Regions from separate parts of the Rummeliibacillus sp. TYF-LIM-RU47 genome, predicted to be linked through region 2. Evidence: riboswitches for the same ligand, from Rfam matches in the RefSeq annotation. Region 2 holds a riboswitch; each other region holds the start of a gene.
What was found. Region 2 has a riboswitch for thiamine pyrophosphate ahead of tenA (thiaminase II). Riboswitches for the same ligand answer to the same signal wherever they lie in the genome.
Positions count from the first base shown of each region.

Region 1: it holds a riboswitch for thiamine pyrophosphate, as region 2 does, so the genes downstream of both, thiT (energy-coupled thiamine transporter ThiT) here and tenA (thiaminase II) in region 2, are expected to answer to the same signal.
Region 3: it holds a riboswitch for thiamine pyrophosphate, as region 2 does, so the genes downstream of both, tenA (thiaminase II) here and tenA (thiaminase II) in region 2, are expected to answer to the same signal.

Region 1 is NZ_VVIR01000003.1:42,721-46,003, forward strand. It holds gene F0527_RS12855 (DUF2179 domain-containing protein) at 1-219, opposite strand, end outside; gene F0527_RS12860 (nucleotidyltransferase domain-containing protein) at 458-1,168, shown strand; gene thiT (energy-coupled thiamine transporter ThiT) at 1,255-1,818, opposite strand; TPP riboswitch at 1,943-2,049, opposite strand; gene F0527_RS12870 (magnetosome magnetite crystal formation protein family) at 2,176-2,553, shown strand; gene F0527_RS12875 (aminopeptidase) at 2,825-3,283, opposite strand, start outside.
Region 2 is NZ_VVIR01000005.1:121,831-125,113, forward strand. It holds gene thiD (bifunctional hydroxymethylpyrimidine kinase/phosphomethylpyrimidine kinase) at 1-232, opposite strand, end outside; gene thiM (hydroxyethylthiazole kinase) at 232-981, opposite strand; gene tenA (thiaminase II) at 968-1,648, opposite strand; TPP riboswitch at 1,710-1,808, opposite strand; TPP riboswitch at 1,863-1,961, opposite strand; gene F0527_RS15345 (GNAT family N-acetyltransferase) at 2,033-2,461, opposite strand; gene F0527_RS15350 (hypothetical protein) at 2,488-3,222, opposite strand; gene F0527_RS15355 (hypothetical protein) at 3,224-3,283, opposite strand, start outside.
Region 3 is NZ_VVIR01000003.1:155,604-158,886, reverse strand. It holds gene F0527_RS13380 (tRNA dihydrouridine synthase) at 1-549, shown strand, start outside; gene F0527_RS13375 (hypothetical protein) at 672-902, shown strand; TPP riboswitch at 1,068-1,175, shown strand; gene tenA (thiaminase II) at 1,279-1,968, shown strand; gene tenI (thiazole tautomerase TenI) at 1,968-2,591, shown strand; gene thiS (sulfur carrier protein ThiS) at 2,624-2,827, shown strand; gene F0527_RS13355 (thiazole synthase) at 2,829-3,283, shown strand, end outside.

The DNA.
Region 1 (3,283 bases), on a different contig from region 2:
ACCAGAATAAACGCCTAATCCCCACCCTACGCAATAAGCTAATATATTGAGCGGACGGTCTAAGTTATCCAGCACAATCTTCAACCCCATCAAATAGATAAAGACCTCAGCCACAGACATCAGTGATGCTACAATTCGATATCCTTTTATCACAAGAATCATCCGCAATGTTACCAGTGTCATATACACTATATTGATAATAATAATTAATAAAAGCATCTCCAACAGATTCACCCCGCAATCAATTATTAGTATGTAGATTTATTACAATCCATACCCAGTCATGAAACTAAAAAAACGAATTGAGCTCCGTTACGATTCGCATATTAGCAGACTATATTAAAGAAGATTGGAATAAATACGATAAAATTGTTATAGAATTTTCAGGTAATCAAATCTTATAAACTTTTAGCTTCTGCCGAAGAAGATACCTTAAAAGAAGAAGGGTGGAAATTATATGAAAAATAGACTTGATCCAATAGAAGCAGCCTTACAGTTTGTTGAAAAACATTTTCATGATTGTCAGGGAGCTATCTTAGCTGGGAGTGTTGTTCGAGGTCAGGCAACTGAAACTTCTGATTTAGACATCATCATATTTGACAAAAGTTTTCGATTTTCTTATCGAGAATCCCTTATTGAATTTGGATGGAATATTGAACTGTTTGTTCATAATTTGAAGTCTTATCGTTTCTTTTTTGTAAGTGACTGTAAAGAAGGAAGGCCTACAATGCCAAGGATGGTAAGTGAGGGCAAAATTATAAAAGATACAGGAGTATTATCGGCTATTAGAAAGGAAGCCAAAGACTTAATAGAACAAGGGCCAGAAGATTGGACAAAAGAAACAATAGATATAAAGCGATATTTTGTTACGGATGTGTTAGACGATTTAATCGGTTGTCAAAATAGAGCTGAAGGCATTTTTATTGCGAGCACACTCAGCGAATTAGTTAGTGAGTTCATCCTTCGAAGTAATGGCAAATGGATTGGGACATCAAAATGGGTTTTTCGTTCATTAGTTCATCATGACCAAAAACTTGCAAACGAATTTGTTGAAGCATTCGACGCATATTATAAATCAAATGATATTGGTAAGATTGTATGCCTGACTGATCAAGTCCTGCAACCATTTGGTGGAAGATTATTTGAAGGATTTTCTTTAGGAAAATAACCTAATAAAAAAAAACGCTCAGAATGTATCTGAGCGTTTGTTCTTGTATTGCTAATACCATGTCGAATTCTTAATTTAATTAGCAGTTAATTATTCGGATTAGCTATTCGTGGCGCAGATTTAAAGAGCAGCGCAACGACAATAATCGTTAAAATAATAGCAGGAATCATATAAGAGCCGTTGTACACAATAGAGTACCAATATACATTTTGCTTCCCTGCATATTCAGCAAAGAACACGACTCCTGCCAAAGTATGTGCTGCATATTTTAATAATCCGCCAATAAATGTTCCGATTGTTATAGCAACGATCATTTTGCCTGTTTGGCCACGTCGGTTGGCAGCAATCATCATTCCTCGCATCACACCAGCTAAGCCTACAGCAGTAAATGCAAAGAAATAATCGATGAAGCCTTGCAAAGGCGTTAACACATAGGCGCCCCCTATTAACACTTGCAATCCGCCAATTAATAGCCCTGTAACGAGTCCAGCCATTGTCCCCCAACGAAATGCCATCAGTACAATCGGAACCATTACAAGGCTAATAGAACCGCCCTGTGGCCATAGACTAAAGGACAGCTTATCCAGTACAAATCCGATCGCTGCAAATATGGCGATTTCAATCATCATTAATAAACGTTTTTTATTCAATATACTTCCTCCCGTATTTCGATGCAGCCCACTCTTGCCTAAAGCGTATTCCCGTAAACAAGTATTCCAGAAGATTTCCACCCAAATAAAAACCGACATTAGGATAGCCCTAACATCGAAATAAGTCGGTCTCTATCCACATTCCTACGCAAGCATTAACTTACAGGTTCAAAGGGTTAGAATTTCGGATTCACTCTCAGCCGCCCATTTGCGGCTCCCCTCGTGGTCGATACATCAGTATTTAATTGAACACATTTATTGTACTTGATTTGATTTTAAATTGCCATGGTAATTTTCATCTTTCTGAATCTTTCAGTGAGCCCTGTGCGTATGTATAGATATATGGAGGTGTCAAAATTGGAATTGGAAAACAATAATAACCGTGTAATCTCTTCTTTGTGTTATTTTAGTATATTTTTTGCTGGATTTATCTTGCCCGTCATCGTGTATTTTGCTGTAAAGGAACAAGAAGTGAAAAGGCACGCTAAGCGCGCTTTACTCTCTCACCTTCTTCTTCTGGTCCCTACCATTATTGGCGTCATTATATTTATGGCTGTGGTGGCTGGAGCCGGTTTTTACAGTTATTCATTTGAAACAGGGAGCCCAGATGCATCGTCCAATGATGGTATGTGGATTATGGGAGCATGGCTCATCTTTATTGTTGTAGAAGCTATCCTTTCGCTAGGCGTGTTCATTTGGAATATTGTACAAGGAATTAAAGTACTCAAAGTTTAAAATACTGATAATATGGCTATTAGTTAAATATACACAAGCTCATCAATGAATGGAGTGCTACTATATGCAATTACGAAAAGTAATAAAAACTGTAATCAAAATCGCACCAGTTGTTTATCCAATCATCTTAAAAGTGATTGATGCAAGACATGATAAAAAAGCAATGAAAAAATAATCACTAAAAACGCCGTATTCCCTGTGGAATACGGCGTTTTTTTATATGAACTTTATGTTGAGATTAAAAGGTATAGCAACACCTAAGCATGACTACTTAAAATGCCCAGCTGCCATTGCGGAAAATAGGCTCAACTGTGCCATCTGCTAGAACGCCGTCGATATCCATTTCTCCGCTACCAATCATGAAGTCTTCATGAGTAATTGATGTATTAATACCTTTTTCTTCGAGCTCCTCTTTTGTCAGGCTGCTTCCACCTTCATAGCATGTCGGATAAGCTTCACCAATCGCCAGGTGGTTAGAGGCATTTTCATCGAAAAGCGTATTATAGTACAGAATATTTGATGCAGAGATAGGCGACTCATGTGGTACAAGAGCAACTTCGCCAAGGTACTTAGAACCTTCATCCGCTTTGACTAATTCTTGCAGCAAATCATGACCAACCTCTGCTTCAGCTTTTACAATCTTTCCACCTTCGAATGTCAGCTTAAATTGATCGATAACATTACCTTGGAAAACAAGCGGTTTTGTATTCGATACAAAGCCGTTCACCCC
Region 2 (3,283 bases):
TGCCCGTTTTCACCGCTTTTACCGGCATATCCTTCATCACTACTTCGATTTGCTGCTGAACAAATGAGGGATCGGCAGAGAATATGCCCTCAACACCTAGCGTATTTTGCGCAGTCAATGCTGTAATAGCCGATGTGCCAAAAACGCCAAGCTCCTGGAAAGTCTTTAGATCTGCTTGAATACCTGCTCCTCCACCGCTGTCAGAACCGGCAATAGTCATGGCAATATTCATTATGCTCGCCCTCCTGCAATCTGGTGCAATTGATTGAGCACCTCTTGTTGAACAGTGCCTAACCATTCCTTCTGGCGAGCCTTCTCCGCAACCTTTTTATAGTCTTTCAGAACGTCGACTAAGATAGAAAGATCATTTCTTTCTACTGCTAAGGCTGCTGTACAGATGGCGCTAAGCAAACAACCTGTTCCTGTTATCTTTGTCATGAGCTCATGGCCGCCTGCTATATAATCAATACTTTCACCGTTTGTGGCAATATCCACCTCGCCCGTGACAATGACAAAGCAGTTGTACTGTTTCGCTATAGCCTTTGCTGTCTGCTCGATATCCATCTCTCCTACACCGCTGTCTACTCCCTTTGAGTCCCAATTGACACCTGCGATAGCTGCAAGTTCTCCAGTATTGCAGCGAATAAGATCAAATTTGATTTCTCTCAATAGATTCTTCACCGTCTCGCGGCGAAAGGCAGTGGCACCTACACCTACCGGATCAAGGACCACAGGAATTCCCACTTCATTCGCTTTGCGCCCAGCTACAATCATTGCTTCTTTTGTTCGGCCATTAATGGTACCAATATTAACAAGTAAACCACTTGCAACAGAAACCATATCTCCAACCTCTGCAATTTCATCTGCCATAACTGGCGATGCCCCAATCGCGAGCAGTCCGTTTGCTGTAAAATTTGCTACTACATAATTTGTTATACAGTGGATTAAAGGATTTTCCTGATTTATTTTAAGCAAGCTCATAAGGTGAAAGGTCCTTCCAATTTTCTAAAGACCAGGCCATATCCCAAAACTTGCATTCATAATAGGCACTCATTTGGAAAAATGCTTTCATCTTTTGATGGTCAGCTGGGTTTTCTTTCGCATACTTATTGAGCATCTGCTTTTGGATACCCAGTTGATCTTTAAACTCTTTACCGCTATACAATTCAATCCAATCTCTGTATAACTTCTGTGTCGGTTTTTCATCTTTATACTCTTCACCAATACTTTGGTATAACCAAGGACATGGCAGCAACGCGGCAAATGCAACTGGCAGGCTTTCGTTTAGAACGGCGTTATACATATGGTTAATATAATTATTGTTGGCTGGCGCAGGAATAAGCTCCGCTTGTTCCTGTTCTCCAATATGAAGTTCTTTGAAAACAGTCCGGTGGAGCTCAAGTTCTGCTTCATTTATACTTCTAGCTGATTCAAGATAATAGGCCATTTCCTGGTTCGTCTCTGATTTGGATGCTGCTATTGCCAATATTTTTGAGTAATGCTTTAAATAAATGGCATCCTGCATCATATAAAATTTAAAGTTCTCCATTGGCAGTGTGCCCTGTACTAACCCTTTCACGAATGGGTGTACCATGCTATCATCCCAATATGCATCTGCTTCTTCTCTAACAACTTCATCAAATCTCACTGTTCGTCCTCCTTTAAAGTGGACGTAGACGCAAAAAATCCCTATGAGTAGACATAGAGATTTCATACCTTCATCTGCTCCCTACGTCAGTATTAACTGTCAGGTTCTAAGGGTCAGGTTTTAACCTTCTCAACACTTTCGTGTCCCCCCGCACTAAAATATTTGGTTGGGTACAAAAAAACTCTCCCATAAACGGAGAGCTGCTGTACAAAACGATCATATGTACTTTGCTCCCTACGCCAGTATTAACTGACAGGTTCTAAGGGTCAGGCTTAAACCTTCTCAACACTTTCGTGTCCCCCTGCAAATATTTAAGTTATATTCATCGTACCATTCAACTGGATGCCATTCAAGGATAAAACAAGCATAGCTTTTTACAACATATTAGAATTCTTTCTTAAACACATAGCTTACCTTGTCGTACCCCATCTTTTCTTCATAAAAACGGTGTGCCTTCGTACGTTGCAACCCAGAAGATAAGGCCACACACTCATACTTATATTCTTTAGCCCATTCTTCTACAAATACAAGCAACTCTTCTCCATAACCGAACGAGCGCTTAGATGCATCTGTCACTAAATCACATACCCATATATATCTTCCATAATAAAGTGTAATCATTGGCTGGAATCCGACCACCGCAACTATTTCATCAGAGTCAACGAGTGCATAGAGCTTATACTGTTCCTTTTCCATCGCTTCCATCACTAATTCTACATATGTGTTTATATCTAAATGTGTTCTGAGTTGGCTCATGACCGGAAAGGCATCCATAATTTCATCTTTTGAGTTTAAATTTTTTATCATTTTCATAAAAACACCTCCTAGATTATCGATACTCATTCATAAAGATCACGACTTCCCTTTTCAAAACGTTCTGGAAAGCGTAAAATGATATCCCCGGTTGAAAAGCTTTCTCCATTATTAGTAAAATCAATCGGCTCTTTTACACCAGGCTTGGCATTCGGTCTCCATCCAAAATTAAGCGAATCTCCATCCTCCTCATTTGAGAAGAGCCAATCCATTTGAACAGGTCTAGCATAATCGATGATCGTAGCCCAATCTTCTGGAATAGGGAAAACCCCATATGTCTTATTATGCAATCGCACGTTCTCCGTCATTTGAACTGGTGGAATATAAAGGCCTTTCCTATCCCAGGTGATATAATCCCGCTGTCTCGTTAGATAAAATGTAAATGAATCAACCTTATTTTTATGAAAAATATTCCACACATATACATACTTTGGCCGTTTTCCCTCTTCTATCTTCCATATCATCGGTTCTTCGCGATTATCCACTTCAGCGACTCGCCATTTATTCTTCTTCCAAATCCAATAGCTAAGTCCATAGTCTTTATTCAAAGAAATAAAAGGAACCACTTTATGGCGTTCATCAACATGGATTATGTCTTGTATTATTTTTACGCTAGCCTCAGGGAAGGTCTGATTTATATCCTTTTTCAGCGCTTCCTCTGTTGGAAAAGGCGCTGGTTTTGAATAAGAATAATAGAAGAATAGACCTATAATACCAATAACCACCACTAAAAGAGCAAACATTCCTTTTCTTTTCTTCATACTAATGCTCCTCCCTTAGCACTGAATCATTTAAACGGTAGTAAAGCTGATGCTGAGACGT
Region 3 (3,283 bases), on a different contig from region 2:
AGTGTTAAAACAAGGCTAGGCTACTCAGATCTAAATGAGTGGGAGGACTGGCTAACGCATATATTGAAGCAGGATATTGCCAACCTTTCGATTCATTTGCGAACAAGAAAAGAAATGAGTAAAGTAGATGCCCATTGGGAGATGATTCCGGCAATCAAGGAATTACGTGACCGTATTGCACCTGACACAATGCTTACCATCAATGGAGACATTCCTGACCGACAAAAAGGTCTTGAGCTTGCTGAACAATATGGAATAGACGGCATCATGATTGGTCGCGGTATCTTTAAAAATCCGTTTGCGTTTGAAAAAGAACCAAGAGAGCATAGCAGCCAGGAGCTTCTAAATCTTTTAAGATATCAGCTAGATTTGCACGATCAATATCAAGAACTAGTGCCACGTTCCATTTCGGGACTTCATCGTTTCTTCAAGATCTATGTCAAAGGATTTCCTGGTGCTGGCGAATTGCGAAATCAATTGATGCACACGAAATCTACGGATGAAGTGCGTGCGCTGATTGATGGTTTTGAAGTAAAGAATGTTGATTAGAAAGCAATAGCCAAACCTAAAAAAGGAAAAAGATTATCTCAGCCCGTGATTGAGATAATCTTTTTTAGTTATTAACGTTGCCTAGAGAATCTATACTATATTAGGAATAAGGGGTGTTACATATGGATGAAAATGTATGGAAAGAATTTAAAGAAGCCATTGAAGAGGGACAAGAATTATCATTTGATTATAAGAATGAAGAATGGTGGATTAGTAGGGTACCTGAAGAAAAGAGTTTTCTTCTTACACGTTCGAAAGATTCTTTTACCCAAGCATTTCATTCAGCAGAAGAGTTATTCCTACATGGTTTAATTGATGGAAAGCCATTTATTGAAAGAGTAAAAGACTTATAAGAACTATGATAAAACGAATGTTTTTGAAAACTTCCTTACTAGATTAGGTAGCCCAACAGCAATCAATTCTGGGGAAAGGGATGTTACTAAATTTCACCATATATGTTCTTGACAATCCATTCAATAATGTTAAGATAATATCGAATGTTGCTAAAACTTCATATGATTTACCACTAGGGGTGCCATTAGAATGGCTGAGATCAAAGTGTGACTTTGAGACTCTTGGAACCTGATTTGGTTTATACCAACGTAGGGAAGTGGCACGGCAGAAATTTTATTTTTTGTACATATAATTTCTAATACCCACTTTCTTTGCGTAAAGGAAAGTGGGATTTTTTTATTCCATTTTCCTAACACTATTTTTGGAGGGATTATGATGAAATTTTCAGAGCAGTTACGACAAGAGGCAGATTCTATTTGGGAAGCAAGTTTTCAGCATCCTTTTGTGACAGGTATAGCTGATGGCAGCTTGCCATTAGAAAGCTTCCGCTATTACGTGTTGCAGGATTCTTATTATCTTTCTCATTTTGCCAGAGTGCAGGCATTGGCGGGAGCAAAGGCACCCGATTTGCACACAACGGCCCGCATGGCTATTCACGTACAGGGTACAGCTGAAGCAGAATTGAGTCTGCATGCTAATTTTTCAAAGCAATTAGGAATTACTGAAGCTGAAATCGCTGAGTTTAAGCCTGCTCCCACTGCCTATGCGTACACATCTCATCTATATCGAGCGGCATTTACTGGTCATATTGGTGATATTATTGCAGCGCTTCTTCCATGTTATTGGTTATACGATGAAATCGGTCAGCGTTTAAAGGGAAATACGCCAAATCAACCAATTTATCAAGAGTGGATTGCTGCATACGGTGGCGATTGGTTTCATGAAAAAGTGGTGGAGCAAATTCAGCGAATCGATGAGATTGCTGAGAGGGTAACAGAATCAGATCGCATGCAAATGCTCGAGCATTTTATGATCAGCAGCCAGTACGAATATTCATTTTGGGAGATGGCTTATCAGCATGAAGAATGGCCAATCGTGAATAAGGATTCGATGGTGAGAGGCTAATGAATCGAGAGCTACACATTGTTTCGACAGGCAGACAGCCCATTCCTGAAATGATTGGAATCGCCAAGGAAATTCATCCATACATCGACGCTTTCCATATCCGTGAAAAACAAAAAACTGCGAGAGAACTAATGGAAATCGTAAATCAATTAAAGGCTGAAGGGGTTCCTTTGGATAAAATCCTCATCAATGATCGACTGGATGTCGGAGCGGTCACTAAGGTGAAGGGGGTTCAACTAGCTAATCATAGCTTGGATATCGCAGTTGTGAAGGATGTATTTCCAGGATTGCGGCTAGGATGTTCCGTTCATACCGTAGAAGAAGCGATATATGCGAGTGAATGCGGTGCAGATTATGTGATATATGGACATATTTTCCATTCACAATCCAAGCCGGACAAAGAACCGCGAGGCCTAGAAAAATTAAAGGAATTAACTATGAACGTAAAAATTCCAGTGATTGCGATTGGCGGAATCCAATTGGAGAATGTAGAACAAGTTTTGGAAGCAGGCGCACAAGGGATTGCGGTCTTGTCAGGAGTAATGCTGGTAAACGATCCTGTACAGGCAGTGAAAAAGTATACTGCAAAATTGAGGTTAAGGGAAAGTCCTTTATCAAAATAAATTGATTAGCACACGTAAAAGGAAGTGAGTGGATGAAGCTTCAAATAAATGGCGAGCTTCTTGAAGTTCCCGCACACATAAGGGTTGCGTCAGATGTGATTCATCACTTTGGGTTAGAATCTAAGGTTTTCATTATGGAATTAAATCATAACATTTTAGACAAAAGTCGCTATTTCGAAACAGTTATATCAGATGGCGACAAAATAGAGATTGTACACTTTGTTGGAGGTGGATGAAATGTTGAAAATTGGGCCATATGAATTTCAATCAAGACTTTTATTAGGAACAGGAAAGTACCCAAACTTTGATATTCAGAAAGAAGCCGTTGAAGCTTCAGGAACGGACATCCTTACTTTTGCCGTTAGAAGAATGAATATTTTTGAGGCGAGCCAGCCGAATTTCTTGGAAAAAATAGATTTAGCGAAGTATAAACTGCTACCCAATACTGCAGGAGCCACTACGGCTGAAGAAGCGGTTCGCATCGCCAAGCTGGCAAAGGCATCTGGCTTATGTGACATGATTAAAGTCGAAGTCATCGGTTGCCCAAAAACACTGTTGCCTGACCCGTTCGAAACATATAAGGCATCTGAAGAATTATTGAAAGAAGGATTTATTGTCCTTCCTTATATCTCGGATGATGTATTGCTAGCTAAAAGATTGCAAGAATTAGGCGTCCATGCAATCATGCCTGG